2 regions of the Streptantibioticus cattleyicolor NRRL 8057 genome follow, and region 1 is predicted to be linked to the other one. Evidence: predicted binding sites of a transcription regulator. Region 1 holds the regulator's gene; the other holds the start of a gene.
What was found. The regulator HrcA, encoded in region 1, represses chaperone genes, less so after heat shock. The targets are predictions, from matches to a motif close to TTNGCACTCNGNNNNNCNGAGTGCNAA.
Positions count from the first base shown of each region.

Region 2: the regulator HrcA is predicted to act here: its motif matches at 11,817-11,843, upstream of SCATT_RS10265 (FmdB family zinc ribbon protein).

Region 1 covers NC_017586.1:1,711,972-1,726,762, forward strand. Annotated here, with positions in the region: gene SCATT_RS07380 (carbohydrate kinase family protein) at 1-430, opposite strand, end outside; gene SCATT_RS07385 (family 4 glycosyl hydrolase) at 500-1,861, shown strand; gene SCATT_RS07390 (adenosine deaminase) at 1,843-2,832, opposite strand; gene SCATT_RS07395 (ribonuclease Z) at 2,915-3,814, opposite strand; gene SCATT_RS07400 (histidine triad nucleotide-binding protein) at 3,836-4,195, opposite strand; gene SCATT_RS07405 (S41 family peptidase) at 4,329-7,592, opposite strand; gene SCATT_RS07410 (16S rRNA (uracil(1498)-N(3))-methyltransferase) at 7,667-8,422, opposite strand; gene SCATT_RS07415 (nitronate monooxygenase) at 8,419-9,486, opposite strand; gene dnaJ (molecular chaperone DnaJ) at 9,551-10,693, opposite strand; gene hrcA (heat-inducible transcriptional repressor HrcA) at 10,694-11,713, opposite strand; gene SCATT_RS07430 (MBL fold metallo-hydrolase) at 11,934-12,650, shown strand; gene SCATT_RS07435 (DUF3097 domain-containing protein) at 12,691-13,521, shown strand; gene hemW (radical SAM family heme chaperone HemW) at 13,532-14,764, opposite strand.
Region 2 covers NC_017586.1:2,336,396-2,351,186, reverse strand. Annotated here, with positions in the region: gene SCATT_RS10320 (NAD(P)/FAD-dependent oxidoreductase) at 1-209, opposite strand, end outside; gene SCATT_RS38955 (hypothetical protein) at 422-595, opposite strand; gene SCATT_RS10315 (acyclic terpene utilization AtuA family protein) at 735-2,528, opposite strand; gene SCATT_RS10310 (DoxX family protein) at 2,745-3,296, shown strand; gene SCATT_RS10305 (ABC transporter permease) at 3,325-4,500, shown strand; gene SCATT_RS10300 (TetR/AcrR family transcriptional regulator) at 4,627-5,301, shown strand; gene SCATT_RS10295 (MFS transporter) at 5,529-7,073, shown strand; gene SCATT_RS10290 (MarR family winged helix-turn-helix transcriptional regulator) at 7,186-7,677, shown strand; gene SCATT_RS10285 (sigma-70 family RNA polymerase sigma factor) at 8,023-9,003, shown strand; gene SCATT_RS38950 (hypothetical protein) at 9,159-9,320, shown strand; gene mscL (large conductance mechanosensitive channel protein MscL) at 9,334-9,900, opposite strand; gene SCATT_RS10275 (hypothetical protein) at 9,997-10,284, opposite strand; gene SCATT_RS10270 (S-methyl-5'-thioadenosine phosphorylase) at 10,499-11,431, opposite strand; gene SCATT_RS10265 (FmdB family zinc ribbon protein) at 11,493-11,807, opposite strand; gene SCATT_RS10260 (MFS transporter) at 11,917-13,098, opposite strand; gene SCATT_RS10255 (potassium/proton antiporter) at 13,532-14,791, opposite strand, start outside.

The DNA of each region.
Region 1 (14,791 bases):
CCTGCGGGGCGGCCTCCTCCGGCGGCGGTGCCTCGTGGCCGTGGCTGACCATGGTCCGCTCGCCCTCGTAGGCCATGGAGACGGTGACCGGGGAGTGCCAGCCGCTCACCTTGCGGGAGAGCGTGAGGTCGATGCCCTCGTGCTGTTCGAGCGACTCCCAGCAGTAGTCGCCGTACATGTCGTCGCCGAACGCGGCGGCGAGCGCGGTGTGCAGGCCCAGCCGGGCGAGCGCGGTGGCCATGTTGGCGATGCCGCCGGGGCTGGAGCCCATGCCGCGGGCCCAGGACTCGGTGCCGCGCACCGGGGCGCTGTCCAGGCCGGTGAAGATGATGTCGAGGAAGACCGGTCCGGTCAGGTAGACGTCGGTCACCGGGTCACCGGTGTCGCGGACCGAGGCGAGCGGGTCGAGAACGGGCGGCTGGTCGGTCACCCCGGGCTCCTTCCGTCGGGTACGGGACCGGTGCAGGACACTGTGCCCCAAAAGACCGAGGGAGAAGACATGGCGGCGGACACGACGGCCTTCGCACGCGGGGGCGCCCGGCTGGTGGTCCTGGGCGGCGGCGGTTTCCGGGTGCCCCTGGTGTACCGGGCTCTGATCGGCGATCCGGCGGTGCGGGAGGTGGTGCTGTACGACACCGATCCGGGGCGGCTGTCGGTGATCGCGGCGGTCCTGGCCGAGCAGGGCCGTTCGGCCGAGCGGGCGGGGGCGCGGGCGCCGGAGGTACGGGTGGCGGCCGGGCTGGACGACGCGCTGCGCGACGCGGACTTCGTCTTCTCGGCGATCCGGGTGGGCGGGATGGCCGGACGCGCCTGCGACGAGCGGATCCCGCTGGCCGAGGGGGTGCTGGGCCAGGAGACGGTGGGCGCCGGCGGGGTGCTGTACGGGCTGCGCACGCTGCCGGTGGCCACCGCGATCGCGAAGCGGGTGGCGGCGGTGGCGCCCCGGGCCTGGGTGATCAACTTCACCAACCCGGCCGGGATGGTCACCGAGGCGATGCGCGCGGTGCTCGGGGACCGGGTGATCGGGATCTGCGACTCGCCGGTGGGCCTGGTGCGCCGGGCGGCGCGGGCGGCGGGCGCCGACCCGGACCGGGTGGGGTACGACTACGTGGGCCTCAACCACCTCGGCTGGCTGCGGCGGTTGGAGTGGCGGGGGCGTGACCTGCTGCCCGGGCTGCTGGCGGACGCGGCGGCGCTGGCCACGTTCGAGGAGGGCCGGCTGTTCGGCGCGCGGTGGCTGGGGACGCTGGGGTCGCTGCCCAACGAGTACCTGCACTACTACTACTTCACCCGGGAGGCGGTGGCCGCGGCGCGGGAGGCGGCGGCCACCCGGGGGGAGTTCCTCGACCGGCAGCAGGCGGAGTTCTTCGGCCGGGCGGGCGCCGACCCGGCCGGGGCGCACCGACTGTGGGAGGCGGCCCGGCTGGAACGGGAGGAGACCTACCTGGCCGAGGCCCGCCAGGCGTCCGGCGGCTGGCAGCGCGACGCGGCCGATCTGGACGGCGGCGGCTACGACCGGGTGGCCCTCGCCCTGATGCGCGCCCTGTCCGGGGCGGCCCCGGCCCGGCTCGTCCTCAACGTGCGCAACGGCGGCACGGTGCCGGTGCTCGACGAGGAGGCGGTGGTGGAGGTCGCCTGCGAGGTGGACGAAACCGGGGTGCGCCCGCTGCCGGTGGCCCCGCCCGACGCGCACCAGGCGGGGCTGATGCTGTCGGTCAAGGCGGTGGAACGGGCCGCGATCGAGGCCGCCGCCACCGGCTCGCGCAGCCACGCGGTACGGGCGCTGGCGTTGCACCCGCTGGTGGACTCCGCGGCGGTGGCGGAACGGATCTGGCGGCGCGCTCAGTCGGCGAAGGTGTAGGCGGCCACCTCGGCGAGGCGGGCGGCCTTGGTCTCCTCGTCGAGGAAGGAGGCGGTGAAGGAGTTGGCGGCGAGGGTGCGCAGCGTCTCGTCGTCCAGCCCCAGCGCCTCGCGCACCGCGGCGAAGTTGTCGTCCGCGTATCCGCCGAAGTACGCCGGGTCGTCGGAGTTGACGGTGACCAGCAGCCCGGCGTCGATCATGCGGCGCAGCGGGTGGTCGGCGAGGGTGTCCACGCAGCGCAGCCGGACGTTGGACAGCGGGCAGACGGTCAGCGGCACCTGTTCGCGCGCCAGGCGGTCGACGAGCGCCGGGTCCTCCAGGCAGCGCAGCCCGTGGTCGACGCGCTCGACGCCGAGTTCGTCCAGCGCCTCGGTGATGTAGGCGGGCGGGCCCTCCTCGCCGGCGTGGGCGACGCGGTGCAGCCCGGCCTCGGCGGCGAGCCGGTAGACCTCGCGGAACTTCGCCGGCGGGTGGCCGACCTCGGCCGAGTCCAGGCCGACGCCGTGGACGCGGTGCAGATGGGGGCGGGCGGACTCGAAGGTGGCCAGCGCCGATTCGGCGGACTGGTCGCGCAGGAAGCTCAGGATCAGCCGGGTGGTGACGCCGTGCCGGTGCTCGGCCTGGTCCAGGGCGCGGCCCAGCCCCTCGATCACGGTGCCGATGGGTACGCCGCGGGAGGTGTGCGCCTGCGGGTCGAAGAAGATCTCGGCGTGGCGCACGCCTTGTGCGGCGGCCCGGCGCAGGTAGGCGTCGGCGAGGTCGTGGAAGTCGTCCTCGGTGCGCAGTACGGCGGTGAGCGCGTAGTACAGGTCGAGGAAGGACTGCAGGTCGCGGAAGGAGTAGGCGTGGCGCAGCTCCTCGGTGGAGGCGTAGGGCAGCGGCACGCCGTTGCGGGCGGCGAGGGCGAAGGCGAGCTCGGGTTCGAGGCTGCCTTCGATGTGCAGGTGGAGTTCGGCCTTGGGCAGGGGCACGAGAGATCACTTCACGGGTGCGGGGGCGGGAACGGCTGCCATGGTAAGCGCTTTCCGCCCCGGTGACGTGGGCCGGGTCCGGTCAGCGGCGTTTGGGGAACGGCACCCGGTCCAGGTCGCGGGCGATGGTCAGTTCACCGGTGAACCCGGCTTCGCGGGCCTCGGCGGCGTACGCCTCGGGGTCGGGGTAGCGCTGGGAGAAGTGGGTGAGCACCAGGTGGCGTACCCCGGCGCCGGCCGCGACCCGGGCGGCCTGGGCGGCGGTGAGGTGGCCGTACTCGTCGGCCAGCGCCTCGTCCGGGCCGAGGAAGGTGGACTCGATGACCAGCAGGTCGCAGCCGTCGGCGAGGGCGTGCACGTTGTCGCACAGGCGGGTGTCCATGACGAACGCGAAGCGCTGGCCGCGGCGGACCTCGCTGACCTCCTCCAGCCGGACGCCGCGCAGTTCGCCGTCGCGTTGCAGCCGGCCGACGTCCGGGCCGGCGATGCCGTGGGCGGCGAGCTTCTCCGGCAGCATGCGGCGGCCGTCGGGCTCCACCAGCCGGTAGCCGTAGGAATCCACCGGGTGCGAGAGCTTGCGGGCGGTGAGGGTGAACGCCGGGGTGACCGCCAGCTCGCCGTCGCCGATGACCGGCTCCTGGCGGATCACCGCGGTCTGACGGTAGGCGGTGGCGTACCGCAGGCGTTCGAAGAAGCGGGAGCCGGAGGCCGGGTAGTGGGCGGTGACCGGGTGCGGCACCCGGTCGAGGTTGATCCGCTGGACGACCCCGGCGACCCCGAGGCTGTGGTCGCCGTGGAAGTGGGTGACGCAGATGCGGGTCAGGTCGTGCGCGGCGACCCCGGCGAGCAGCATCTGGCGCTGGGTGCCCTCACCGGGGTCGAACAGGATCCCCTCGCCGTCCCACCGCAGCAGGTAGCCGTTGTGGTTGCGGTGGCGGGTGGGCACCTGGCTGGCGGTGCCCAGGACGACGAGTTCGCGCATGACCGGATTCCGGTTTCTCCGTTATCCGGGGGGCCAGTTGAGGCCGCGTCCGCCGAGGAGGTGGGCGTGGGCGTGGAAGACGGTCTGGCCGGCGCCGCCGCCGGTGTTGAACACGATGCGGTAGCCGGTGCCGTCCACCCGCTCGGCGGCGGCCACCTGGCCGGCCGTGGCGAGGACGTCGGCGGCGAGCTGCGGCGCCTGCTCGGCGAGCGAGGCGGCGTCCGGGTAGTGCGCCTTGGGGATCACCAGGACGTGCGTCGGGGCCTGGGGGTTGATGTCCCGGAAGGCGACCGTGGTGTCGTTCTCGTGGACGATCGTCGCGGGCACGTCGCCCGCCACGATCTTGCAGAACAGGCAGTCGGCCTGCGGATCTCCCGCCACGTTGGCGTCTCCCTTGCGAACCGGGTGGGCAGGCAACGGCGTTGGTGCCGTTGGTGCTTACGGGGCGCATGTTACCGGTCGGGGCGCGCCGGACGGGCGGCGCGCCCCTGGTGCCGCGTCGGCCCTCGCGCCGTCACGGCAGGGCGGGCGGGGTGCGGGCGGGCTGGGCGGCGAGGCGTTCCAGGGCCACCTCGATCGCGGTGTCGAGCTGGACGTCCCGGCCGGCCACCCGGTCCTGCGGGGTGGGGACGACCTCGATGTCCGGATCGACGCCGTGGTTCTCCAGGTCCCAGCCGAGGCTGTCGAACCAGATGGCGTACTTGGGCTGGGTGACCAGGGTGCCGTCGACCAGGTGGTAACGGGAGTCGATGCCGACCACCCCGCCCCAGGTGCGGGTGCCCACCACCGGGCCGATGCCCAGTTCCTTGATGGCGGCGTTGACGATGTCGCCGTCGGAGCCGGAGAACTCGTCGGCCACCGCGACCACCGGGCCGCGCGGGGCGTCCAGCGGGTAGCTGGAGGGACGCGCGCCCCGGGGCACGTCCCAGCCGACCACCCGGCGGACCAGTTTCTCGATCACCAGTTGCGAGGTGTGGCCGCCGCGGTTCTCCCGCAGGTCCACCACGAGCCCCTCGCGGGCCACCTCGATCCGCAGGTCGCGGTGGAGCTGCGCCCAGCCGTACCCCTGCATGTCGGGGACGTGCAGGTAGCCCAGGCGGCCGGCGGAGCGTTCGTGGACGTGGGCGCGGCGGCCGGCCACCCAGTCGTGGTAGCGCAGCGGCTCCTCGTCGGCGATGGGGACCACCACCACCGCGCGCGGCTCGCCGGTGGCGCCGACGACGGTCAGCTCGACGGGCTTGCCCGCGGTGCCGACCAGCAGCGGGCCGGGCCCGGCGACCGGGTCGACCGGCCGGCCGTCCACCGCGAGCAGGGCGTCCCCGGCGCGTACCGCGACCCCCGGGGCGGCCAGCGGGGAGCGGGCGCCCGGGTCGGAGGTCTCCGAGGGGAGCACCCGGGCCACCCGCCACACCCCGTCGCCGTCGCGCACCAGGTCGGCGCCGAGCAGCCCCTGGCGGTGCAGGGCGTCCCCCCGGCCGCGCGGCGGGACGACGTAGGCGTGCGAGGTGCCCAGTTCGCCGTGGACCTCCCACAGCAGGTCGCACAGGTCGTCATGGGTGGCGACCCGGTCCAGCAGAGGGCGGTAGCGGTCCAGCACCCCGTCCCAGTCGACGCCGCCGAGGTCGGGGCGCCAGAAGTTGTCCCGCATCAGGCGGCCGGTCTCGGCGTACATCTGGCGCCATTCCGCGGCCGGTTCGACGGTCACCCGGATCCGGGAGAGGTCCACGGTGACCGCGCTGTCGCCGTCCTCGTCGTCGGCCTTGGCGTCGGAGGGCACCACGCGCAGCTTGCCGCCGGAGGTGAGCAGCAGCCGGCGGCCGTCGCCGGTGACCGCGAAGTCGTCCACGTCCTCGGCGAGTTCCTCGGCGCGCAGCCGGTCGAGGTCGAACCGCTCCAGCGTGGTGGCCGGCGGGGTGGCCTGCGGGGTGGCCAGGGCGGCGCCGAGGACGCCGTGCAGCGGGTGGCGCAGCCACAGCACCCCGCCGGCCGCGGCGCGCAGCGTGGAGCAGCGGCCGGCCTCCACCGGGAACGGCACGATGCGGTCGGCGAGTCCGTCGAGGTCGAGCCGGGTGACCGGGACCCGGCGTTCGCCGTCCTCGGGGTGGCCCTCGTCGTGGCGTTCGCCCTCCGCCCGGTCGTCGGCGCCGCCGCCGAGCGGCCGGCCGTGGCGCTGCGGGCCGAACGGCGAGGGGGTGTCGGCGGCCAGCGTGATCAGGTAGGGGCGGCAGGCGTTGGGGAACGACAGGTCGAAGACGTGGGCGTCGTAGACCGGGTCGAAGGCGCGCTCGGAGAGGAACGCCAGGTGCTTGCCGTCGGCGGTGAAGGCCGGCGAGAAGTCGTTGAAGCGCAGCGGGGTGGCGTCGCAGACGGCGAGCGTGGTGGTGTTGGCCAGCCGCAGCTGGCGCAGCGGCGCCGGGCCGGGCTGGGACCAGGCGAGCCAGCCGGAGTCCGGGGAGAAGACCAGCCCGCTCGCCTCCCCGTGCTCGCTGTCGGAGACCCGCCGCACCTCGCCGGTCTCCCGTTCCACCAGCAGCACCCGGCCGTCGTGGGAGGCGACGGCGACGCGGCGGCCGTCGGGCGAGACGGCGAGTTCGAGCACCCGGCCGAGGCGGCCGGCGGCGAGGCGGTGCGGCGGAGCGGTGGCGTCGGTGCGGCCGGTCTCGGCGCCGGAGCCGGTGGCCGGGGCGAACTCCAGCGCGTCCTCGCCCTCGGCGTCGGTCACCCAGACCACGTGCGGCTCGCCCTCGCCGCCCTTGCGGAAGACCCGGGGCAGCCGGGCCCGTACCCCCGGGGTGGCGGCGAGCGCGCGGGCCGGGCCCTCGCGGTGGGTGAGCCAGTGGACGGTGCCGCGTACCTCGACGGCGCTGCCGCGGCCGGTGTGGTCGGGGTGGGCGTCGCCGAGGTGGTGGGCGGCGCGGACGGGGTAGGGCTGGAGGTCGGTGCGCTGGCCGCCGAGGCGGACCTGGAGCGGGCGCGGTTCGGCGTCGAGGGAGTCGAGCAGGTGGAGCCGGCCGCCGCTGGTGTAGGCGACCCGGGTGCCGTCGGTGGCCGCGTGGCGGGCGTAGAAGCCGTCCAGCGGGGTGTGGCGGCGCAGGTCGGAGCCGTCCGGGAGGCTGGAGTAGAGGGCGCCGGTGCCCTCGTGGTCGGAGAGGAAGGCGATCCGGGCCGGGCCGCCGCCGCCCGAGACCCACAGCGGGCACTCGATGTTGCCGTCGAGTGCGGCGTGGACGCGGTGGAAGGTGCCGGTGCCGTCCGGGTCGAGCCACAGCTTGCCCGCGGTGCCGCCGCGGTACCGCTTCCAGGTGGCCGCCTCCCGGCCCATGGAGACCGACTGGAGCAGCACCGCCCCGTCGGGCCCGAAGGCGACGCCGCCCACCGGTCCGTACGGCAGGGTGCGGGCCGGGCCGCCGTCCAGCGGGACCGCCCGGGCCCAGGTGCGGCGCGACGACACCTCGCCGTGCGCGGTGACCGCCAGCACCTCGCCCCGCGGGGTCCAGCCGAGCACCCTCGTCTGCCAACTGCCCCAGTACGTCAGGCGTTTGGCGGGGCCGCCGTCGACCGGGGCGAAGTGCACCTCGGGTGCGCCGTCCCGGGTCGAGGTGTAGGCGATGTGCTCGCCGTCCGGGGAGATCCGCGGGTGGTCGACCGGCATGTTGTCGGCGCTGACCCGCCAGGCCCGCCCGCCGTCGAGCGGGGCCGCCCAGACGTCGTCCTCGGCCGTGAAGGTGATCAGGTCGCCGTGCGGATGCGGATACCTCAGGTACGAAGGGTGCGTCACCCTTGCCACACTAAACACGTGCGGCGTGGCGGACGACCGGTTTCGTGATCCGCGAACGGCCCCTTGGCGCCCGCTCAGTCCGGGGCGCCCCAGCGGCCGGTGCGGCCCAGCAGCAGCGCGGTGGCGGCCACCCCCGCGGTGGAGGTGCGCAGCACGGTGGGGCCCAGGCGGCAGGGGGCGGCGCCGGCATCCGCGAAGGCGGCCAGCTCGTCGGGGGCGACGCCGCCTTCCGGGCCGACGACCAGGACGATCTCGCCGCGCTTCGGCAACGGGGCGGCGGCCAGCGGGGCGGCGCCCTCCTCGTGCAGGACGGCGGCGAAGTCGGCCCCGGCCAGCAGCCCGGCCACCTGACGGGTCGTCATAAGGTCGTGGACGACGGGGAATCGCAGCCGCCGCGCCTGCTTGCCGGCCTCCCGCGCGGTGGCCCGCCACTTGGCCAGCGCCTTGACGCCGCGCTCGCCCTTCCACTGCGTCACGCACCGCCCGGCGGCCCACGGCACGACGGCGTCCACGCCGGTCTCGGTCATCGTCTCCACCGCCAGCTCGCCCCGGTCGCCCTTGGGCAGCGCCTGGACGACGGTGATGCGCGGCGCCGGATCCGGCTCCCGGCGGACCTCGGCGACCTCGGCCTCCAGCCAGTCCTTGCCCTCGACGGCGGCCACCGTGCCGTAGGCGCCGGTGCCCTCCCCGTCGGTGAGCACGATCTCCTCGCCGACGCGCAGCCGGCGCACCGAGACGGCGTGCCGGCCCTCCGGCCCGTCGAGCACCACGCGGGTGCCGGGGGCGGCGGGCAGCGCGCCGGGCGGGACGACGAAGACGGGGGCGGTCACCGGGCCCGCCCCGGGGTGCGCGCGCCGCGGGCCTCGGCCAGCTCGGCGGCGAGGACGCGGACGAGTTCGGCGGCGGGCAGCTCGCGGGCGAGCCGGTGGCCCTGCCCGGCCCACAGCGCCATCGCCTCGGTGTCGCCGGCCGCCGCGGCGGCCTTGCGCAGCGGGCTGGTCAGGTGGTGGACGGCCGGGTAGGCGGCCGGGGCGGCCGGGCCGTGCTCGCGCAGGAAGCGGTTGACCAGCCCGCGGGCCGGGCGGCCGGAGAAGGCCCGGGTCAGCTCGGTGCGGTCGTAACCAGGATCGGTCAGCGCCCGCTTGTGCAGCGGGTGGGCGCCGGATTCCGCGGTGGCCAGGAAGGCGGTGCCGAGCTGGGCCGCCTCGGCGCCGGCCGCCAGCACCGCCGCGATCCCCCGGCCGTCCATGATCCCGCCGGCCGCGATCACCGGCAGCCCGGCCGCCTCGCGGACCGCGGGCAGCAGCGCCTGAAGCGTCGTCGCGGTGGCGTCCCGGCCCGGGTCGTCGTGGTGGCGGCCCTGGTGGGCGCCGGCCTCGGTGCCCTGGGCGCAGACCGCGTCCGCCCCGGCCCGGCGGGCCGCGACCGCCTCGGCGGCGGAGGTGACGGTGACCACGGTGTACGTACCGGCCCGGCGCAGCGCCTCGACCACGGCGGGCTCCGGGCAGCCGAAGGTGAAGCTCACCACCGGCACCGGATCCGCCAGCAGCAGCGCGACCTTGGCGTCGTAGGCGTCGTCATCGCCCGCGCCGGGGTCGCCGAGCGCGGTGCCGTACCGGTCGGCCTCGGGGGCCAGCCGGGCGGCGTAGGCGGCGACGGCGGCCGGGTCGGCGGCGGGCTGCGGCAGGAAGACGTTGACCCCGAACGGCCGCGCGGTCAGCGCGCGTACCTCCGCGATCTCCCGCCGCACCGCCTCCGGCGTCTTGTACCCGGCGGCGAGGAAGCCCAGGCCACCGGCGCCGCTCACCACGGCGGCGAGCGCCGGGCCGGAGGCCCCGCCGGCCATCGGCGCCTGGACGACGGGCAGCGGCAGCAGCTCGGTCAGGGTTGGCATGGCTCCATCCTGGCACGGCCGGCCGCGGCGCCCCCGGGCGGCCCGGGGGCGCTCCTGGAACGGCTCAGCGGCCGTTGAAGGCGTCCTTCAGCCGGGAGAAGAGCCCCTGCTGGCCGGGCTGGAAGTGGCCGGAGGGGCGCTCCTCGCCGCGCAGCACGGCCAGCCGCCGCAGCAGCTCCTCCTGCTCGGCGTCGAGCTTGGTCGGGGTCTGCACCTCGACGTGGACCACCAGGTCGCCCCGGCCGCCGCCGCGCAGGTGGGTGATGCCGCGCTGGTGCAGCGGGATCGACTGGCCGGACTGGGTGCCGGGCCGGATGTCCACCTCCTCCAGGCCGTCCAGCGTCTCCAGCGGCACCTTGGTGCCGAGCGCGGCGGCCGTCATGGGGATGGTCACCGTGCAGTGCAGGTCGTCGCCGCGCCGCTGGAAGACCTGGTGCGGCAGCTCGCGGATCTCCACGTACAGGTCACCGGCGGGGCCGCCGCCGGGGCCGACCTCGCCCTCGCCGGCCAGCTGGATGCGGGTGCCGTTGTCCACACCGGCCGGGATCTTGACGGTGAGGGTGCGCCGGGACCGGATCCGGCCGTCGCCGGCGCACTCCGGGCACGGGGTCGGCACCACGGTGCCGAAGCCCTGGCACTGCGGACACGGCCGGGAGGTCATCACCTGGCCGAGGAAGGAACGGGTCACCTGGGAGACCTCGCCCCGGCCGCGGCACATGTCGCAGGTCTGCGCCGCGGTGCCCGGGGCGGCGCCCTCACCGGCACACGTGGTGCAGGTGACGGCGGTGTCGACCTGGATCTCCTTGGTGGTGCCGAAGGCCGCCTCGTCCAGCTCGATCTCCAGCCGGATCATCGCGTCCTGGCCGCGCCGGGTGCGCGAACGCGGGCCGCGCTGGGACGCCGTGCCGAAGAAGGCGTCCATGATGTCGCTGAAGTTGCCGAAGCCCGCGCCGAAGCCGCCGGCGCCCGCGCCGCCGGCCCCGCCGGAGGCGGACAGCGGATCGCCGCCGAGGTCGTAGATCTGCTTCTTCTGCGGATCGGAGAGGACCTCGTAAGCGGCGTTGATCTCCTTGAACCGCTCCTGGGTCTTGGGGTCCGGGTTGACGTCCGGGTGGAGCTCGCGAGCGAGTCGGCGGAACGCCTTCTTGATCTCGTCCTGTCCGGCGTCACGCCGGACGCCCAGGACCGCGTAGTAGTCCGTCGCCACTTACGACTCCGCCAGGATCTGTCCGACGTACCTCGCCACTGCGCGTACCGCTCCCATCGTTCCGGGGTAGTCCATCCGGGTCGGTCCGACCACGCCCAGCCGGGCGACCGCCTCGTCGCCCGAACCGTAACCCACCGCGATGACCGATGTGGAGTTCAGGCCCTCATGCGCGTTCTCGTGACCGATTCGTACCGTTACGCCACTGTCCTTCGCCCCTTCTCCGAGGAGTTTGAGCAGGACGACCTGTTCCTCCAGGGCCTCCAGGACCGGGCGGATGGTGAGGGGGAAGTCATGGGCGAACCGCGTCAGGTTGGCGGTGCCGCCGAGCATGATCCGTTCCTCGGTCTCCTCCACCAGCGTCTCCAGCAAGGTGGCGAGCACCACGGAGACCGTCGGACGGTCGTCGTGCTCGAAGGAGTCCGGCAGGTCCTGCACGAGCGAGGGGACGTCGGTGAAGCGGCGGCCGACCACCCGGCTGTTGAGCCGGGCCCGCAGATCGGCCAGGACCGTCTCGCCGACCGGCGCCGGGCAGTCCACCAGGCGCTGCTCGACCCGTCCGGTGTCGGTGATCAGGACGAGCATCACCCGTGCGGGGGCCAGCGAGAGCAGCTCCACGTGGCGCACCGTCGAGCGGGTCAGCGACGGGTACTGCACCACCGCCACCTGCCGGGTGAGCTGGGCCAGCAGCCGTACCGTGCGGGCCACCACGTCGTCCAGGTCGACCGCGCCGTCCAGGAAGTTCTGGATGGCGCGGCGCTCGGCGGCCGACAGCGGCTTGACGCCGGCCAGCCGGTCGACGAAGAGGCGGTAGCCCTTGTCGGTCGGGATCCGCCCGGCGCTGGTGTGGGGCTGCTGGATGAACCCCTCCTCCTCCAGCACCGCCATGTCGTTGCGCACGGTGGCGGGCGACACGCCGAGCTTGTGCCGCTCGGTGAGCGCCTTGGAACCGACGGGTTCCTCGGTGCCGACGTAGTCCTGGACGATGGCGCGCAGGACTTCGAGTCTGCGTTCGCTCAGCACGCGCGCACCTCCAAGCCGTGGGTCCGACGGGTCCTTCCCCCTGGCACTCAGCCGATGCGAGTGCCAGATTCCCTGAGCCAGTGTACGGCCGGGTAGCAAGGGGTGGGCAAGGGCCGCCGCGTGCCGGACCGTTCCGCGGCGCGCGTCACGGTACCGCGCGCGGGCGCGGAGCGGCACGGTCGCCGGGCGGGACGACGTGCGTCCGGCTAGCGTGCCGGGCGTGGAGAAGACGGAGCGGGACGGGTGGGAGCGGCTGGCGCCGGGGGTCGCCCGGCGCAGGCTGGCGTTCCTGGACGTGACGATCGGGGTGGTGGTCGGCACCGACGGGGTGCTGCTGATCGACAGCGGCTCGACGGTGCCGGAGGGTGAACGGCTGCGCCGGGAGGTGCGCGATCTGACCGGGCGGGACGTCACCCATCTGGCCCTCACCCATGCCCATTTCGACCACGTCCTGGGCGCCTCGGCGTTCCCGGAGGCGGCGGTGTACGGGCAGGCGGGGCTGGCCGGGGTACTGGCGCGGGGGCGTGCGGAGCTGGGTGAGGACGCGGTGCGGTACGGGGTGGCCGGACCGGAGGCGCGGCGGGCGGTGGACGCGCTGGTGACCCCGGGCCACCCGGTGGACCGGCGGCACGCGCTGGACCTCGGCGGACGCGAGGCGCTGCTGGTCCACCCCGGCCCCGGCCACACCGGGCACGACCTGGCGGTGGTGGTGCCCGGCACCCCCGTCGTGGTCTTCTGCGGCGATCTGGTCGAGGAGTCCGGGGAGCCGCAGGCCGGTCCGGACGCGGTGCCCGGGCGGTGGCCGGCGGCGCTCGACGCGCTGCTGGAGCTGGGCGGGGAGACCGCGGTGTACGTCCCCGGGCACGGCGCGGTGGTGGACGCGCGGTTCGTCCGGGCCCAGCGGGACGCGCTGGCGCGCCGCTTCGCGGTGGGGTGAGCCGGGGCCGTCCGGCGGGCGGCTCGTTACCATCTGGCCCATGCGCAGCAGGAGTTACGGCCCCGATCTGACCCCGCCCTGGAAGCGGTCCAAGCCGGCGCCGGAGGTGGCGGCCGAGCCGGACCTGGTGGTGGAGGAGGTCGGAACCGGCTTCTGCGGCGCGGTGGTGCGCTGCGAGAAGACCGCCGAGGGGGTCACCGTCACGCTGGAGGACCGCTTCGGCAAGCACCGGGTCTTCCCGCTGGTGCCCCGGGGCTTCATGATCGACGGCCAGGTGGTCACCCTGGTGCGTCCGGCCCCGGCGGGGCGCGCTCCGGCCGGGCCGCGGCTGACCGCCTCCGGCTCGATCGCGGTGCCCGGCGCCCGGGCCCGGGTGGCCAGGGCGGGGCGCATCTACGTCGAGGGGCGCCACGACGCCGAGCTGGTCGAACGGGTCTGGGGGGACGACCTGCGGATCGAGGGCGTGGTGGTGGAGTACCTGGAGGGCGTGGACGACCTGCCCGGCATCGTGGCGGAGTTCGCCCCGGGTCCCGACGCCCGCCTCGGCGTCCTCGTCGACCATCTGGTGCCCGGTTCCAAGGAGTCCCGGATCGCCGAACGCGTCGGCGGCCCCGACGTCCTGGTGGTCGGCCACCCCTTCGTGGACGTCTGGCAGGCGGTCAAGCCGGCCGCCGTGGGCATCCCCGCCTGGCCCACCGTGCCGCGCGGCCAGGACTGGAAGACCGGGGTGTGCCGGGCGCTGGGCTGGGAGGAGCACACCGGCGCGGCGTGGCGCCGGATCCTGGCGAGCGTACGCAGCTACAAGGACCTGGAGCCGGAGCTGCTGGGCGCGGTGGAGCACCTGATCGACCACGTCACGACGCCCGCCTGAGCCGGAGGGTTCAGTCCACCAGGTCCCGTACCACCGCGTCCGCCAGCAGCCGCCCGCGCAGCGTGAGCACGGCGCGGCCGGCCTGGTAGGGGGCGGGCTGGAGGAGTCCGTCGGCGAGGGCGCGGGCGGCGGCCCGGGCGCCGTCCGGGCGCAGCAGGTCCAGCGGGCAGCCGTCGGCGAGGCGCAGTTCCAGCAGGACGCGCTCGACCCGGCGGTCCTCGTCGGTGAGGACCTCGCGGCCGGCCCCGGGGGTACGGCCCTCGGCGAGCGCCTGGGCGTACGCGCCGGGGTGCTTCACGTTCCACCAGCGCACGCCGCCGACGTGGCTGTGCGCTCCCGGGCCGGCGCCCCACCAGTCGGCGCCGCGCCAGTACAGCTCGTTGTGGCGGCAGCGGCCGGCCTTCGTGGTGGCCCAGTTGGAGACCTCGTACCAGTGGAATCCGGCGTCGGAGAGGGCCTGTTCGGCGATCAGGTAGCGGTCGGCGTGGACGTCGTCGTCGGTCATCGGGATCTCGCCGCGCCGGATGCGGTGGGCGAGCCGGGTGCCGTCCTCGACGATGAGGGCGTAGGCGGAGACGTGGTCGGGGCCGGCCCCGATCGCCGCGTCGAGGGAGGCCCGCCAGTCGTCGTCGCTCTCCCCCGGGGTGCCGTAGATCAGGTCGAGGTTGACGTGGTCGAAGCCGGCCGCGCGGGCCTGCTCGACGCACTTCTCGGGGCGACCGGGGGTGTGGGTGCGCTCCAGGATCCGCAGCACGTGCTGCCGGGCGCTCTGCATGCCGAACGAGACGCGGGTGAAGCCGGCCGCCCGCAGCCGTTCCAGGTAGGCCGGGTCCACCGTCTCGGGGTTGGCCTCGGTGGTGACCTCGGCGCCGGGGGCGAGCCCGAACTCGTCCCGGATCGCGGCGAGCATCCGGCCCAGGTCCTCGGCGGCCAGCAGCGTCGGGGTGCCGCCGCCCACGAAGACCGTCGCCACCTGCCGCGGGTCGTCCCCGAGCACCTTGCGGGCCAGCCGGACCTCCTCCACCAGCGTCTCGGCGTAGTTGTCCCGCGAGGCCGGCGCCCCTCCCGAACCGCGCAGCTCGCTCGCCGTGTAGGTGTTGAAGTCGCAGTACCCGCAGCGGGTGGCGCAGTACGGGACGTGCAGGTAGAAGCCGAGCGGCCGGCCGGCGGCGCCCGCGAGGGCGTGACCGGGCAGCGACCCGTCCGCGGGCATGGGTTCGCCGTCGGGCAGTACGGAAGGCATACCGCCATTGTCCGGCATCGCCCCGGC
Region 2 (14,791 bases), 620 kb from region 1:
TTGGCGCTGCGCCGCAGCGAGACGGCGACCGACTGCGGGGAGAGCACACCGGCCGCCACCTGCGGCAGCAACGGCAGGTAGAGCTGATAGGCGAAGGGCGTGACCAGCGCGATCTCCGCCTCGCCCGGTACCAGCTTGCGCTCCAGGCGGCGTACGCATTCGACCCCGGCGAAGCCGGCGCCCACAACGAGAATCCTGGGTCGTGCCACGGTGTCCGTCCCTTCTCGGATGCGAGTTGCCCGCGGCGCACGCGCGCGTACGTGCGGTCCGCCGCGCGCCGCTGAAGGAACTCCTGCCCAGACCATCCTTGGGTAACGGGGGCGACGGCGCCCGTTGGAGGGGGCTGGAGGAGGGGCGGACGAGTGTGCCGCCGTCCCCTCCGGTCCCTTCCGGGCCGCGTCCCGGGCGTGCCGGGCGCGCCTCAGACCGCCGGATGCGTCCCGTGGACCAGGTCCCACGCCTCGCCGGTGTACCGCTCGCGCTCGCTCAGGGAGAGCGCCGGGAAGTAGTCCTTGAGGCTTTCGACGACCTGCTGCTCGGGCTCGTGGCAGTCACGCAGCAGGAAGATCGCCTTGTGCAGTATGGCGTTGTCCACGGTCGTTCCGTTTCGCTCGACACTTCAGGTGCCCGCCCGGCGCGGGCGGGCGATCACCACAGTACGCAGGGGACCTGTGGAAGATCGGCGAAGTGGCGAAGGTGTGGGCATCAGCACACCGCGGGCCGCGGTTCGCAGGTCAGCCGCGTGGCGCGGCCACCGGCTCCAGCAGCGCCGCCGGCACCTCCACCTCGCGTCCGCGCAACTCCTCGCCCAGCGCCTTGGCCTGCGGATCCGGCCGGGTGGAGGCGGCCACGCCGTCGCCGAGCAGACCGTGCACCACAAAGTTGACCGCCCGCAGGTTGGCCAGCTCGTAGCGGCTGACCTCCAAGTCAACCGCTTCCGGCAGCAGTTGACGCAGCCGTTCGGTGGTGAGCCAGGAACGCAGCCAGGCGTACCCGGCGTCGTCCCGGGCCCACAGCCCGACGTTGGCGTCCCCGCCCTTGTCGCCGGAGCGGGCGCCGACGAGCCGGCCCAGCGGCACCCGGACGAGCGGACCGGCCGGGACGGGCGTCGTCCCGGCCCGCGGGGCGCGCCGCAGGTGGGAGGCGCGGTACGGGCCGCCGGCCGGCGGACGGGGCACCGGCAGCCGTGTCCCGTCCGCCAGCACCACCTCCTGCGTGACCGCCCCGGCGTCCACCAGCGCGGGCCAGTGGACGCCGTACTCGGTGGGCTTCGGCGAGGCGTGCTCCAGGTACAGGCCGGGGTATCCGGCGAGCCCCGTCCCGGCGAGCGCGGTGAACAGGGCGCGCCCGACCTTCTCCGGGTCCGGGTCGAGCCAGGTGACGGTGAGCCGCGCGGTGCCCGGGGCGCCGGGCTCCAGGCGGGTGTCCACGCGCCGGAAGCGTTCGTCGCCGCCCACCGCGTCCCGTACCGAGGCCAGGGCGAACTCGGCCTTGGCCGGGATGTCCAGGCCGGTCAGCACGAAGGTGGCGGAATTGCGGTGGCCGCCACGGTAGTTGAGGCACACCTTGAGCGTCCTCGGCGCCGGCTCGCCCCGGGCGCCGCTGATCCGTACCCGGTCCGGGCCCTCCTGGGTGAGGCGGACGGTGTCGAAGCGGGCGATCACGTCGGGGTTGAGGTAGGCGGGCTGCGCGATCTCGTACAGCAGTTGCGCGGTGACCGTGCCGGTGGTGACCACGCCCGCGGTGCCCGGGTGCTTGGTGATCACGCACGAGCCGTCGGCGGAGATCTCGGCGATCGGGAAGCCGGGGTGGACGGGGTCGGGTATCTCGGTGAAGAAGGCGTAGTTGCCGCCGGTGGCCTGGGCGCCGCATTCGATGACGTGGCCGGCGGTGACCGCCCCGGCGAGCCGGTCCCAGTCGTCCAGGGCCCAGTCGAACGCCCACGCGGCCGGCCCGGTCACCAGCGCCGCGTCGGCGACCCGGCCGCAGATCACCACGTCGGCGCCGGCCCGCAGCGCCCGCGCGATGCCCCAGCCGCCGAGGTAGGCGTTGGCGGTGACCGGTTCGACCCCGGCGGCGGCGAGCGGCTGCCCGGTGCCGAGGTGGGCGAAGGTCTCCCCGTCCGCCTGGAGGGCGGCCAGCCGGGGCAGCAGGTCGTCGCCCTCGACATGGGCGACGACCGGGTCGAGCCCGGCGAGCCCGGCTAGTTCGCGCAGCCGGCGCGCGAGCCCGGCCGGGTCGAGCCCGCCCGCGTTGACCACCACCTTGATGCCGCGCCGCAGGCAGGTGGCGAGCACGTCGTTCATCTGCGCCAGGAACGACACCGCGTACCCGGCCCCGGGGTCGCGCCGCCGGGCCTTCCACAGCAGCAGCATGGTGAGTTCGGCGAGGTAGTCGCCGGTGAGCACGTCGATCGGGCCGCCCTCCACCATCTCCCGGGCCGCGGCGAGCCGGTCGCCGTAGAAACCGGAGCAGTTGGCGATGCGCAGCGTGTCCGGCCGGGGTGCCGGTGGCGTCGGGGTGGTCATGGACGTCCCTCCCTGGGGTCCGCGGATGCGCTAACTGGTTACCCGCGGGTACGGCAGGGTACGCGGACCCGTGGCGGCGGGGGTACGGCCCCGTACGGCGTAACCGGGGCGGCGCGGGGTACCCGGGGTGCCGACACTGGCGACAGGGCGGCACCGCAGCACCGCGGTCCCGTCCGGCACCGCAGCTCGTCCGCACCGCAGCCAGGAGGAACCGTCATGTCCCTGCTCTGCCGCAAGGACCTGGGTCTGCTCGCCGTGCGTCTGGGGGTGGGCGGGGTGCTCTTCGCGCACGGCGCCCAGAAGCTCTTCGGCTGGTTCGGCGGCGGTGGCCTGGAGAGCACCGCCACGCAGATGGAAGGCATGGGGTTCCGCCCCGGCCGGCGCAGTGCGGTGCTGGCGGGCGTCGGCGAGGCCGGCGGCGGCACGCTGCTCGCGCTGGGGCTGGCGACCCCGGTCGGCGGCGCCATGGCGGCCGGGGCGATGGCGACCGCCGCGGCGGTCCACGCGCCCGCCGGGTTCTTCCTCCAGACCGGCGGCTTCGAGTACCCCGCGGTGCTCGGTTGCGCCGCCGCCGGCCTGGGCATCGCCGGCCCCGGCCGCTGCTCCTTCGACCACTCCATGGGCAACGTCTTCAACCGCACCTGGCAACTGGCCACCGCCTTCACGGTGACCGCCGCCGTCACCGCCGCCGTGATCAACCGCCGCGTCGTGGTGCACAAGTGGCAGCCCCACGAACCCGAGGAAGCCCCCGCCCCGCCCGCGACCTGACCCCGCCCGCTCCAGAAGGGACGCCACCGTGCCGGAACGCAACGCGCCGGAAGGCCCGCCGCAGCCCGAGGGCACCCCGCCGGGCGGCGCCGACGGGTCCGGGGCGATGGACGGGTCCAGTGCCGCCCGGGGCGGGTTCCTCGGCGAGTTGCAGGATGCCGTCTCGTTCCGCGCCGCGTTCCTGCTGCTCGGGGTGTTCCTCGTCGAGCTGGGCTTCGTCGTCTCGTACCTGGGCGCCTTCCACTCGCCCACCCCGCGCCGGATCCCGGTGGCCGTGGTCGCCCCGGCCCAGGTGTCCGGGCAGGTGGTGGCGAGGCTCAACGCGCTGCCGGGGGACCCGGTGCGGGCGACCCCGGCACCGGACGCGGCCACCGCCCGCCGGCAGGTGCTGCGGCGTACGGTGGACGCCGCCTTCCTCGTCACCCCGCCCTCCGGCGCCGCCACCCCCACCGACCAGCTCGTCGTGGCCTCCGCGGGCGGCCCCTCCGTGGCGCAGACCGCGGCCCAGATCGCCCAGCAGGCCGAACGGGCCGAGGGACGCGCCGTGCGCATCGTCGACATCCGGCCGCCCAACCCCGCCGACGGGCGCGGCCTCAGCTCGTTCTACCTGGTCATCGGGTTGGTCGTGGGCGGATACCTGGGCGCCGCCGCGCTCGGGATGTCCTACGGGACGCGCCCGGCCAACCTGCACCGGGTCACCATCCGGCTGGGCGCCCTCGCGGTGTACGCCGCCGTCTCGGGGCTGGCCGGGGTGATCGTGGTGGACCCGGTCTTCGACGCGCTGGGCGGACACTTCTTCGAGCTGTGGGGGATCGGGGCGCTCACGGTGCTGGCGGCGGCGGCCGTGGGCATGGGGTTGCAGGTGGTCTTCGGGCAGGTGGTCGGGATCGCGCTGGCCCTGCTGGTCTTCGTGATCCTGGGCAACCCCAGCGCGGGCGGCGTCTACCCGTCGCCGCTGCTGCCGCCGTTCTGGAGCGCGATCGGCCAGGCGCTGCCCACCGGGGCGGCCACCACGCTGGTGCGCGACACCGCCTACTTCCACGGCCACGGCACGAGCCTCGCGTGGTGGGTGCTGACCGCCTGGACGGTCGGCGGTGTCCTCGCCGCCTTCCTCGGCGCCCTCCTGCTGCGCGGCCGGGGCGTCCTCCCGGCGCCCGCCCCGGCCTGGCCCCGGTCGCGTGGCGCACGTCACAGCCGGCGCTGAAATATCCGGGGAGGGCTTCCCCGTTTCACCAGGTGTCCGGGGAAGCGGGGAGAAGTTTTCCGGTTCCGCGGGCGGCGTTCCGGCGCGTCCGCGCGGTCGGTGGTTCTTCGGGGAAGGGAGGTCGTGATGGGCAAGGTCGTCGAGCGGGTGGGCGCCGTGGCCGTCGGCGGCACCCGCTCCAGGGAACCGCGGCTGCGGGCGGACGCGTCACGCAACCGGGAGCGGATCGTCGCCGCCGCCCGCGAGGCACTCGTCGAGCAGGGAGCCGACATCCCGCTGGACGAGGTGGCCCGCCGGGCCGGGGTCGGCAACGCCACCCTCTACCGGAACTTCGCCGACCGCCGCGAACTGGTCCGCACCGTGACGCTCTCGGTGCTGTACCGGACGGCCGAACGCGCCGAAGCCGTACTGGCCGAGGAGGCGGACGTCTTCGATGCCCTCTGCCGTTTCGTGCACGACGCGGCCGAGGAACGGGTCGGCGCCCTGTGTACCTTGCTCACCGGTGCCTTCGACGACGGCGACCCCGAACTGGACGCCGCCCGCGACCACTTGGCCGCGGCCGTCGACGCGCTGGTGGACCGCGCCCGCTCCTCCGGCCGGCTCCGCCCGGATGTGGGCGTGGGTGACCTGATGGTCGCCCTCTCGCAGCTCAGCCGCCCGCTGCCGGGCACCGGACGCTGCGAACTCGACCAGTTCCTCCACCGGCACCTGCAGTTGTTCCTCGACGGCCTGCGCGCACCCGCGCGATCCGTCCTGACCGGCTCCCCCGCGACGCTGGAAGACCTCCAGAAGAAATCCTGAGTTCACACCCGCACGCCACACTCACCTTTGCCTTCACCACTACCCCTGCCCATGCCCGACGGCACCGCCGGGAGCGGGCAGCGCTGTCGCCGACGGCGCTGACGACGCCCGCCCGGCACCGGCAACGCCCCGAAAATCAGGGGCGTTCCCGACTGATCCCGCATAGCATCACCAAACGTCCCAAAGTAATCCCCTCCTGCCCTCCGCATCACTAGGTGGACCTCTTCATGCCTGCTCGGCCCTCCCCGACCGCCGCCCCCGCCGCGGGGCTCGACCCCAAGCGCTGGAAAGCGCTGGTCTTCATCGCCATCGCGCAGTTGATGGTCGTCCTCGATGGCACGATCGTGAACATCGCGCTCCCCTCCGCCCAGCACGACCTCGGCATATCCGACGGCAACCGGCAGTGGGTCATCACCGCCTACACCCTTGCCTTCGGCGGACTGCTGCTGTTCGGCGGCCGGATATCCGACCTCGCCGGACGCAAGCGTGCCTTCATCGTCGGCCTGATCGGCTTCGCCGGGGCCTCCGCGCTCGGCGGCGCCGCGGTCAACACCGGCATGCTGCTCGGCGCCCGGGCCCTGCAGGGTGTCTTCGGCGCGCTGCTGGCCCCGGCCGCGCTCTCCCTGCTCGCCGTGACGTTCACCGAGGCCAAGGAGCGCGCCAAGGCGTTCGGTGTCTTCGGCGCCATCGCCGGTGGCGGTGCCGCCCTCGGCCTGATCCTCGGCGGGGTGCTCACCGAGTACCTCAACTGGCGCTGGGCGCTCTTCGTCAACATCTTCTTCGCCGTGATCGCCGCCCTCGGCGCGGCCGCCAACGTCAACGAGCCCGTCGGCAGCCGCAACCCCAGCCGGCTCGACATCCCCGGCGTCCTGCTCGCCACCGCCGGCCTGGTCGCCCTCGTCTACGGCTTCACCCGCGCCGAGAGCGACGGCTGGTCCGCCGGGGTGACCATCGGCCTGTTCGTCGGCGCCGCCGTGCTGCTCGTCGCGTTCGTCGTCGTCGAGTCGTTCGTCAAGGCCCCGCTGCTGCCGCTGCGCGTGGTCACCGAACGGAACCGGGCGGGCGTCTACCTCTCGCTGGGCCTGGCCGTGATCGCCATGTTCGGCCTCTTCCTCTTCCTCACCTACTACCTGCAGATCGTCAAGGGTTACTCCCCGATCACCACCGGCCTCGCCTTCCTGCCGATGGTGGCCGGCATGATCACCGGGTCCACCCAGATCGGCACCCGGCTGATGACCCGCGTCCCGCCGCGCTTCCTGATGGCCCCCGGCTTCCTGGTGGCGGCGCTCGGCATGCTGATCCTCTCCCAGATCTCGGTGGACAGCGCCTACGCCTCGGTGGTCCTGCCCGGCCTGGTCCTGCTCGGGCTCGGCATGGGCACCGCGTTCATGCCCGCGATGAGCCTGGCGACCTACGGGGTGCAGCCCCGGGACGCCGGTGTCGCCTCGGCGATGGTCAACACCTCGCAGCAGGTGGGCGGTTCGATCGGCACCGCGCTGCTGAACACCATCGCGGCCAGCGCCACCACCGCCTACGCCACCGCCCACGTGGCCGGGGTGCGCACCCCGCAGGCGGTCGCGCGGCTCAAGCTCGACGCCATGGTGCACGGCTACTCGACGGCGATCTGGTGGGCGCTGGGCATCCTGGTGGTCTCCTCCGCGATCGCCTTCGCGCTGCTCAACGCCGGTCACCAGGGCGGCTCCGCCCCGCTGGCGTCCGGCGGGACGCAGGACGAGGAGATCGAGGTGCCGATCCCGGTGATCGCGCACTGACGCCTCGCCGAGGCCGTCGAGGTCGCTGAGGCTGCTGAGGTTCGGGTCCCGTCCCCGGTGGGGGCGGGACCCGGCTCGTTTTTGAAGGTTCAAGCAGCCGTAGTCTTGGCATATGGCGACGACGGAACCTCGTTGGCTGGACGAGCGGCAGCAGAAGACCTGGCGTGCCTACATGGCCGCCACCCAACTGCTCTCCGACCACATCGACCGGCAGCTCCAACGGGACTCCGGCATGCCGCACACCTACTACAGCCTCCTGGTGTGGCTCTCCGAGACCCCCGGCCGCCGGATGCGCATGACCGAACTCGCCGAACGGTCCAAGATCACCCGCAGCCGCCTCTCGCACGCGATCTCCCGCCTGGAGAAGGACGGCTGGGTACGCCGCGAGGACTGCGCCACCGACCGGCGCGGCCAGATGGCCGTCCTCACCGAGCAGGGCTTCAAGGCCCTCCGGACGGCCGCCCCCGGCCACGTCGAGGCGGTGCGCACCGCCGTGTTCGACCGGCTCACCGAGGAACAGGTCGGACAACTCGGCGAGATCATGCGCACGATCGCCGAAGGGCTCGCCCCGCAGGGCCGCCCCGACCTGCCCTGGCTGCGGTGACGGAGATCTCATCGAGGACGCGGACGCGCCGCCGAAGCAGTGGCGGCCCCCGCCCCGGAGCCTTGACGACCAGGGTCGCACCGCCTCTGAGCTGCGCGGATACCACGGTCGACGTCCGCGGGCCGAACGGGGCCGACGCGGCGCGGCCCGCAGGGTACCGCATGATCGCCGAATTCGTTGATCCACTTGGGAATTCTGTCCCGATTGCAGTCGTTGTTTCCCGGTGAGTGGGCACCCGTGGAGTGAGCCGGAGGGAGGGACACCGTCCGGGACACACCGGATGTCCAGGCCGGGAGCGACAGCCTCCCGACAGGAACGTGACCGCATCACGCAGAGGGAGCACGCATGGCAACCCGTGCCGTCGCCCGCCGTCAGTCCGACGGGCCCAGCAGCGTTCGCGCCACCGGCGGCGAGGTGGCCGACCGCGATCTGGTCGGCATGTACCTCGACGAGATCGCGCGGACCCCGCTCCTCGACGCGGCGCAGGAGGTCGAGCTCTCCCGGGTCATCGAGGCCGGGGTCTACGCCCAGCACCTCCTGGACGAGGGGAAGAGCGCCGAGGGGGCCACCGAGGAGGAGCTGCGCGCCCTGGTGGACGCCGGTGAGCGCGCCAAGGACGTCTTCATCCGCTCCAACCTGCGCCTGGTGGTGGCCGTCGCCCGGCGCTACCCGCGCAGCGGCCTGCCGCTGCTCGACCTGATCCAGGAGGGCAACGCGGGTCTGGTCCGGGCGGTGGAGAAGTTCGACTACACCAAGGGCTTCAAGTTCTCCACCTACGCGACCTGGTGGATCCGCCAGGCGATCACCCGGTCGATAGCCGACCAGTCGCGCACCATCCGCCTGCCGGTGCACCTCGTGGAGGAGCTGGGCCGCATCCGCCGGGTGCAGCGCGAGTTCAACCGCGAGCACGGACGCGACCCGGAGCCCGCGGAGATCGCCGCCGAACTCGGCGCCAGCCCCGAGCGCGTCGTCGACGTCCTCGACTGGGCCCGCGACCCGGTCAGTCTCAACATGGCGGTGGACGACGAGGGCGAGACCCAGTTCGGCGACCTGGTCGAGGACACCTCGGCGGCCTCACCGGAGGACTCGGTGCTGGTGATGCTGCGCCGCGAGGAGCTGGAGGAGCTGATCGGCCGCCTCGACGGCCGCACCGCCTCCATCATCCGTGCCCGCTACGGCATGGAGGACGGCAAGGAACGCACCCTCACCGAGGTCGGCAAGCAGCACGGCCTCACCCGGGAACGCATCCGCCAGATCGAGAAGCACGCCCTGGTCGAGCTCAAGCGCATGGCGCGCGACACCGGTCTCGCCTACGAGGCCGCCTGACCCCGTCCTCCTCGCACCAAGGAGCCGCCTTGCCCCCCGATCCGCCACCCCTCACCGTCCCCTGCCCCGAAGCCCCGGCGAGCCCTGAGCACGCCGGGGCTCGCGCATCCCGCACCGGCGCGGGAGGCGGCCCGGCGCGGCCGTACGCTTGAGGCATGAGCACGCCTCCCGAGCCGACCGGCCTCGTCTTCGACGACCCCCTGGACCAGCCGTCGCCGGACGACACCGACCGGGGCTGGGGCGACCGCCCCGCGACCGTCTCCTCCGCCGCCGACCTGGCACGCTTCCTGGACGAGAAGCCCCCTCACCACCTCTGAGGCCGCCGCCCGGCTACGCCTCCTCGCCGGAGCCGGAGCCCGGGCCCGGGCCCGATCCCGCGTCGGACCGGGAGCGCTGCGCGACCACGGAGGCCCCGGGGGACTGGGCGCGGAGGGCGTCGCGGATCTCCCGCAGGAGCACGATGTCGGGGGTCTCCTCGGCCGGTTCGGGCTCCTTGTCCTGGGCGAGCTTGGCCGTGCGCCGGGCGAGGAAGCGGGACATCGGGACCACCATCAGGAAGTAGACGACGGCCGCGGTGATCAGGAAGTTGAGCACGGCGCCCAGCACCGAGCCCCACGCCACGGCCACCCCCTGCGTCACCTTGCCCGTGGCGTCCACCGTGCACGGGGCCTTGATGCACAGCGTGTAGCCCGCCAGGTCCTTGGTGCCGAAGGCGCCGACCACCGGGTTGATCACCCCGTTGACCACGGAGTTCACGATGTTGGTGAACGCCGCGCCGATGACCACCGCGACGGCCAGATCGACCACGTTGCCGCGCATCATGAACTGTTTGAAGCCGCTGAGCAGCCCCTGCTTCTTCTCACTCGCCGTGTCGCTCAAGGCGCCGACCTCACTCATGCCGATGACAGAACGGCTCCGCAACCTAGAGGACCCCGGGCGGGGGCTGTCCAATCGGCCGTGCGCACGGGTGAACGAGGAAGGGGGGGCAGCGGCTCAGCGCGGCGGCTCGGCACACCCCGCGCCCGGCCTCGGCGGGGGAGCGGCACCGGCCGCGCAGGCGCCGCCACCCGTGGTCGCCGCCGTCGCCGCGGCGGCGAGCGCCGCGGCCGTCAGCGCCAGACCGGCCGTGCGGGACCGGCGCCTTCGGCGGACGAACCGCCGGGCGTGCGCGGGACCGCCGCCGGCCACCCGGATCGGGGGCAGCTCCGGCACCCCCTGGCACGGCGGCAGGGCACGCTCGAAACGGCGTGCGGGCTGGGCGGGAAACAACTGGCGAGCCATGACGACCACCGCTTCCGTCGGATGTCGGATGCCGCGGCCCGGGCGTTCCCGGCCGTGCCGGGGCCCGTCCGCACCACCGCGTCGGACGGCGCCACCCGGCCGGGCGTTCCCGGGCCGATCCGCCCGGCGGACCGGACGGACGCCCCCTACGATGCCGTGGTTTCCGCGATCGCGGGCAAGCCTGTGGACGACCCACAGGCTGTGGACAACTCCGTCACCTCGTCGGGTGGTCCACCAGGGCGTCCAGCCCGGTGTCGAGGCCGTCGAGGGCGTGCGCGCACAGGCAGTCGCGGGCCTCGGTGGCGGGGAGCGCGGCGACGACGTCGAAGAGCACGGTGCGCAGCCGGTCGACGTTGGCCGCGAAGACGGCGAGGACCTCGTCGTGGGAGACGCCCTCGCCGGTCTCGGCACCGGCGTCCAGATCGGTGACGAGCGTCAAGGAGGTGTAGCACAGGCCGAGTTCACGGGCGAGGACCGCTTCGGGGTGACCGGTCATGCCCACCACCGACCAGCCCTGCGCCGCGTGCCAGCGGGATTCGGCGCGGGTGGAGAAGCGCGGCCCCTCCACGACCACCAGCGTGCCGCCGTCCACCGCGGGCCAGCCGCCGGCCCGGGCGGTGGCCACCGCCGTCCGCCGCCCCACCGGGCAGTAGGGGTCGGCGAAGGCCACGTGGACGACGTTGGGCACGGTGCCGTCCGGCAGCGCCTCGCCGTCGTAGTAGGTCTGGACGCGGGACTTGGTGCGGTCCACGATCTGGTCCGGGACGAGCAGCGTGCCCGGCCCGTACTCCGGGCGCAGCCCGCCCACCGCGCAGGGGCCGAGCACCTGGCGCACGCCGACCGACCGCAGCGCCCACAGGTTGGCGCGGTAGTTGATGCGGTGCGGCGGCAGGTGGTGCTTGCGGCCGTGCCGGGGGAGGAAGGCCACCCGGCGGCCGGCCACCTCACCGAGGAAGAGCGAATCGCTCGGCGGGCCGTACGGCGTCTCGACCGTGATCTCCGTCACGTCGTCGAGGAACGCGTAGAAACCGGAGCCGCCGATGACCCCGATCCCGGCCTGATGGGCGAAACCGTCGCCGGGCCCCCCGTGGGGGACCCCGCCGAGGTCCGCGCCGCCGTCACCTACGTTGCCGCTGCTGTCCGCCATGGCCACACCCTAACGGGGCACGCCCGCGGCGCCAGGGGGCCGGCAGCGGCACCCTTGGGCGTCAGGCGGCGGAGCTGGTGCTCGCGGCCGACGACGAGCCCGACGACCCGGAGGACGACGAGCCCGACGAGGACGAGGACTTGGCGTCCGAGCCGTTCGAGGAGCCGGACTTGGCGGCCGGGCTGCTGCTGGACGAGGAACCGCGGCTGTCGGTCCGGTAGAAGCCGGAACCCTTGAAGACGACACCCACCGCGGAGAAGACCTTGCGCAGGCGGCCCTGGCAGCTCGGGCACTCGGTGAGCGCGTCGTCGCTGAACTTCTGCACCGCCTCGAGGCCCTCGCCGCACTCGGTGCACTGGTACTGGTAGGTCGGCACTTGCTCCTCCTGGCACTCTCACTCGATGAGTGCTAACGACGCTCCATAGTGCAGCATTCCCGCCCGTCAGTCCACCGAGAGCCGCATCACTCGCCCGCCCGGCGCACGCTCACCCCTGGACCGACGCCCGCGCCGCCAGCCGTCCGCGCAGCGCCACCAGCACCAGCGCGGCCACCGCGGTACCGGCCAGCGGCACCAGGAAACCGGTGCTCGGGCCGAGGTGGTCCGCGAGCTGACCGGCCACCGTGGAGGCCGCGGCCTGCCCCAGCCCCACCGCACCGGTCAGCCAGGTGAACGCCTCCGTGCGCGCCGAGGCCGGCACCAGCGTCTCCACCAGGGTGTAACCGGTGATCAGCGACGGCGCGATGCACAGCCCGACCAGCAGCCCCGCACCACCCAGCAGCGGCACCGAGTGCAGCGCCCACAGCGGGGTGCACGCCAGCGCCAGCAGCGGGTAGGCGGTCAGCAGCCGGCGCTGCGGCGTCGACTTCCAGGCGATCGCGCCGCACACCACCCCGGTGAGCATGTTCCCGGCCGCGAACGTGCCGTACAGCAGCCCGTTGATGCCCGGCTCGCCTATCGACTGGGTGAACGCGGTCAGCGACACCTGCATGCCGCCGAAGACCGCGCCGATGCCCAGGAACGCGCCGGCCAGCACCCGTACCCCCGGTACCGACAGCGCCGAGACGCGGGTGCCGCGTTCCCCGGCGACGCGCGGGCCGGGCTTGGGCGCGGTACGGCGCTGCGCGGCGAAGAACAGGCCGCCCAGGAGCGTCAGCCCCGCCTCGGCGACCAGCCCGGCGGCCGGGTGCACCGAGGTGCACAGCGCGGTCGCCAGCACCGGTCCGATCACGAAGGTGAACTCGTCCGTCACCGACTCGAACGCGGCGGCCGTCGCCATCAGCGGGGTGCCGCCCAGCCGGTCCGCCCAGCGGGCCCGCACCATCGGCCCGACCTGCGGCACCGAGGCGCCCGAGGGCACCGCGGCGGCCAGCAGCGCCCACAGCGGGGCGTGCCCCAGCGCCAGGGCGATCAGCAGCGCCACCGAGGCGGCGTGCACCAGCACGCCCGGCAGCAGCACCGCGCTCTGCCCGAAGCGGTCGGCCAGCTTGCCGCTCTGCGGTGCGAAGAGCGCCATCGACACACCGGTGACCGCGGAGACCGCGCCGGCCGTGCCGTACGAGCCGGAGGTGTGTTCCACCAGCAGCACGATGCCGATGGTGAGCATCGCGAACGGCTGACGGGCGACGAAGCCGGGGAGCAGGAACGTCCAGGCGCCCGGGGAGCGCAGGAGCTGCCCGTACCCGGGACGCCGCGAGGCGTCACCGGGCGGTCGGGCCTCGGGGCGCCGCTGGGCGCCCCGCCCCGCTGCGGGGTCCGGCGGTTCGGGTCGCGCGTGCTCGTTCTCGGTGACCGTGGACGCCACGGCCTGGGCCTTTCTGCCGCCTGGTAGCGCATCGGGTGGTGGTGCCACGCGCGATGCGCCGAGAGCTGTCCTCTCGCGCAGTGCCCGCGGTAGATACCGGGCCCGCGCCGAGCGAGGTGGCTCGGGGGCCCTGGCCGCCGTACGGTCGCGCCAGCTCTGCGTCAGGCAGAGTTGGGGGTTTACAACGTCCGACCATAGTAACGGTAAAGAATCCGTGGTCAGCCCCGGTGACCCGGGTCACCCGGCGGGCGGGTGCGGATCCGGCCACGCGATCGGGGGATCTGGCCGGAAACCGCCGTCACGTCCGCCGCCGGTCCTCCGCCGGGGTGCCCAGCCAGCCGGCCAGCTTGCCGCCGCTGCCGACCGCCCGCAGCCGCCGTTCCGCCGCGTCGCGGACCTGGTCGGTGGCGACCACCAGCAGCTCGTCACCGCGCCGCAGCACGGTCTCCGGCCCGGGGACGAAGCTCTTGCCCTCCCGCACCACCAGGGTCACCCCGGAGCCGGACGGCAGCCGCAGCTCGCCCACCTCCACGCCGTGCATCCGGGAGCGCTCCGGTATCGACACCGACAGCAGGTGCCCGCGCAGCCGTTCCAGCGGCGCGGACTCTATGCCCAGGTCGGCGGCGGCCTCCGGGGTGCCCAGCCGCAGCCGGGTGGCGAGCCAGGGCAGGGTGGGCCCCTGCACCAGGGTGGAGACGATCACCAGCACGAAGACGATGTTGAAGATCCGGTGGCTGTCCGCCACCTGGTGCACCACCGGGATGGTGGCCAGCACGATCGGCACCGCCCCGCGCAGCCCGGCCCAGGACAGCAGCACCTGCTCCCGCCACCGGATCCGCAGCGGCGCCAGCGTCGCCGTCACCGACAGCGGCCGGGCCACCAGCGTCAGCGCCACCCCGATGACGATCGCCGGGATCAGGTCCTCGCCCAGCTCACGCGGGTTGACCAGCAGCCCCAGCAGCACGAACATGCCGATCTGGGCCAGCCACGCCACCCCCTCGGCGAAGCCACGGGTGGCCGGCCGGTGCGGCAGCGCGGCGTTGCCCAGCACCAGCGACGCCAGGTAGACCGCGAGGAAGCCGCTGCCGTGCGCCAGCGCGCCCCCGGCGTACGCCAGCACCGCCAGCGCCATCACCGCTATCGGATACAGACCGGAGGCGGGCAGCGCGACATGGCGCAGCGCGAGCGCGCCCAGCTTGCCGACGGCCAGGCCCACCGCCGCGCCGATGGCCAGCTCCGCGGCGATCGTGGCGATCAGCACGTACCAGTGGTCCACCGGGCCGGCCGAGCTGAAGGCGACGACCAGGATCACCACCGGGGCGTCGTTGAAGCCGGACTCGGCCTCCAGGACGCCGTTGAGCCGGGCCGGCAGCGGCACCTTGCGCAGCACCGAGAAGACCGCGGCGGCGTCCGTGGAGGAGACCACCGCGCCGATGATGAGCGACGGCCGCCAGTCGAGACCCGTCAGGTAGTGCGCGGCGGCGGCGGTGACCCCGACGCTGATCGCCACCCCCGCGGTGGAGAGCGCCACCGCGGCCGGCACCGCCGGTCTGATCTC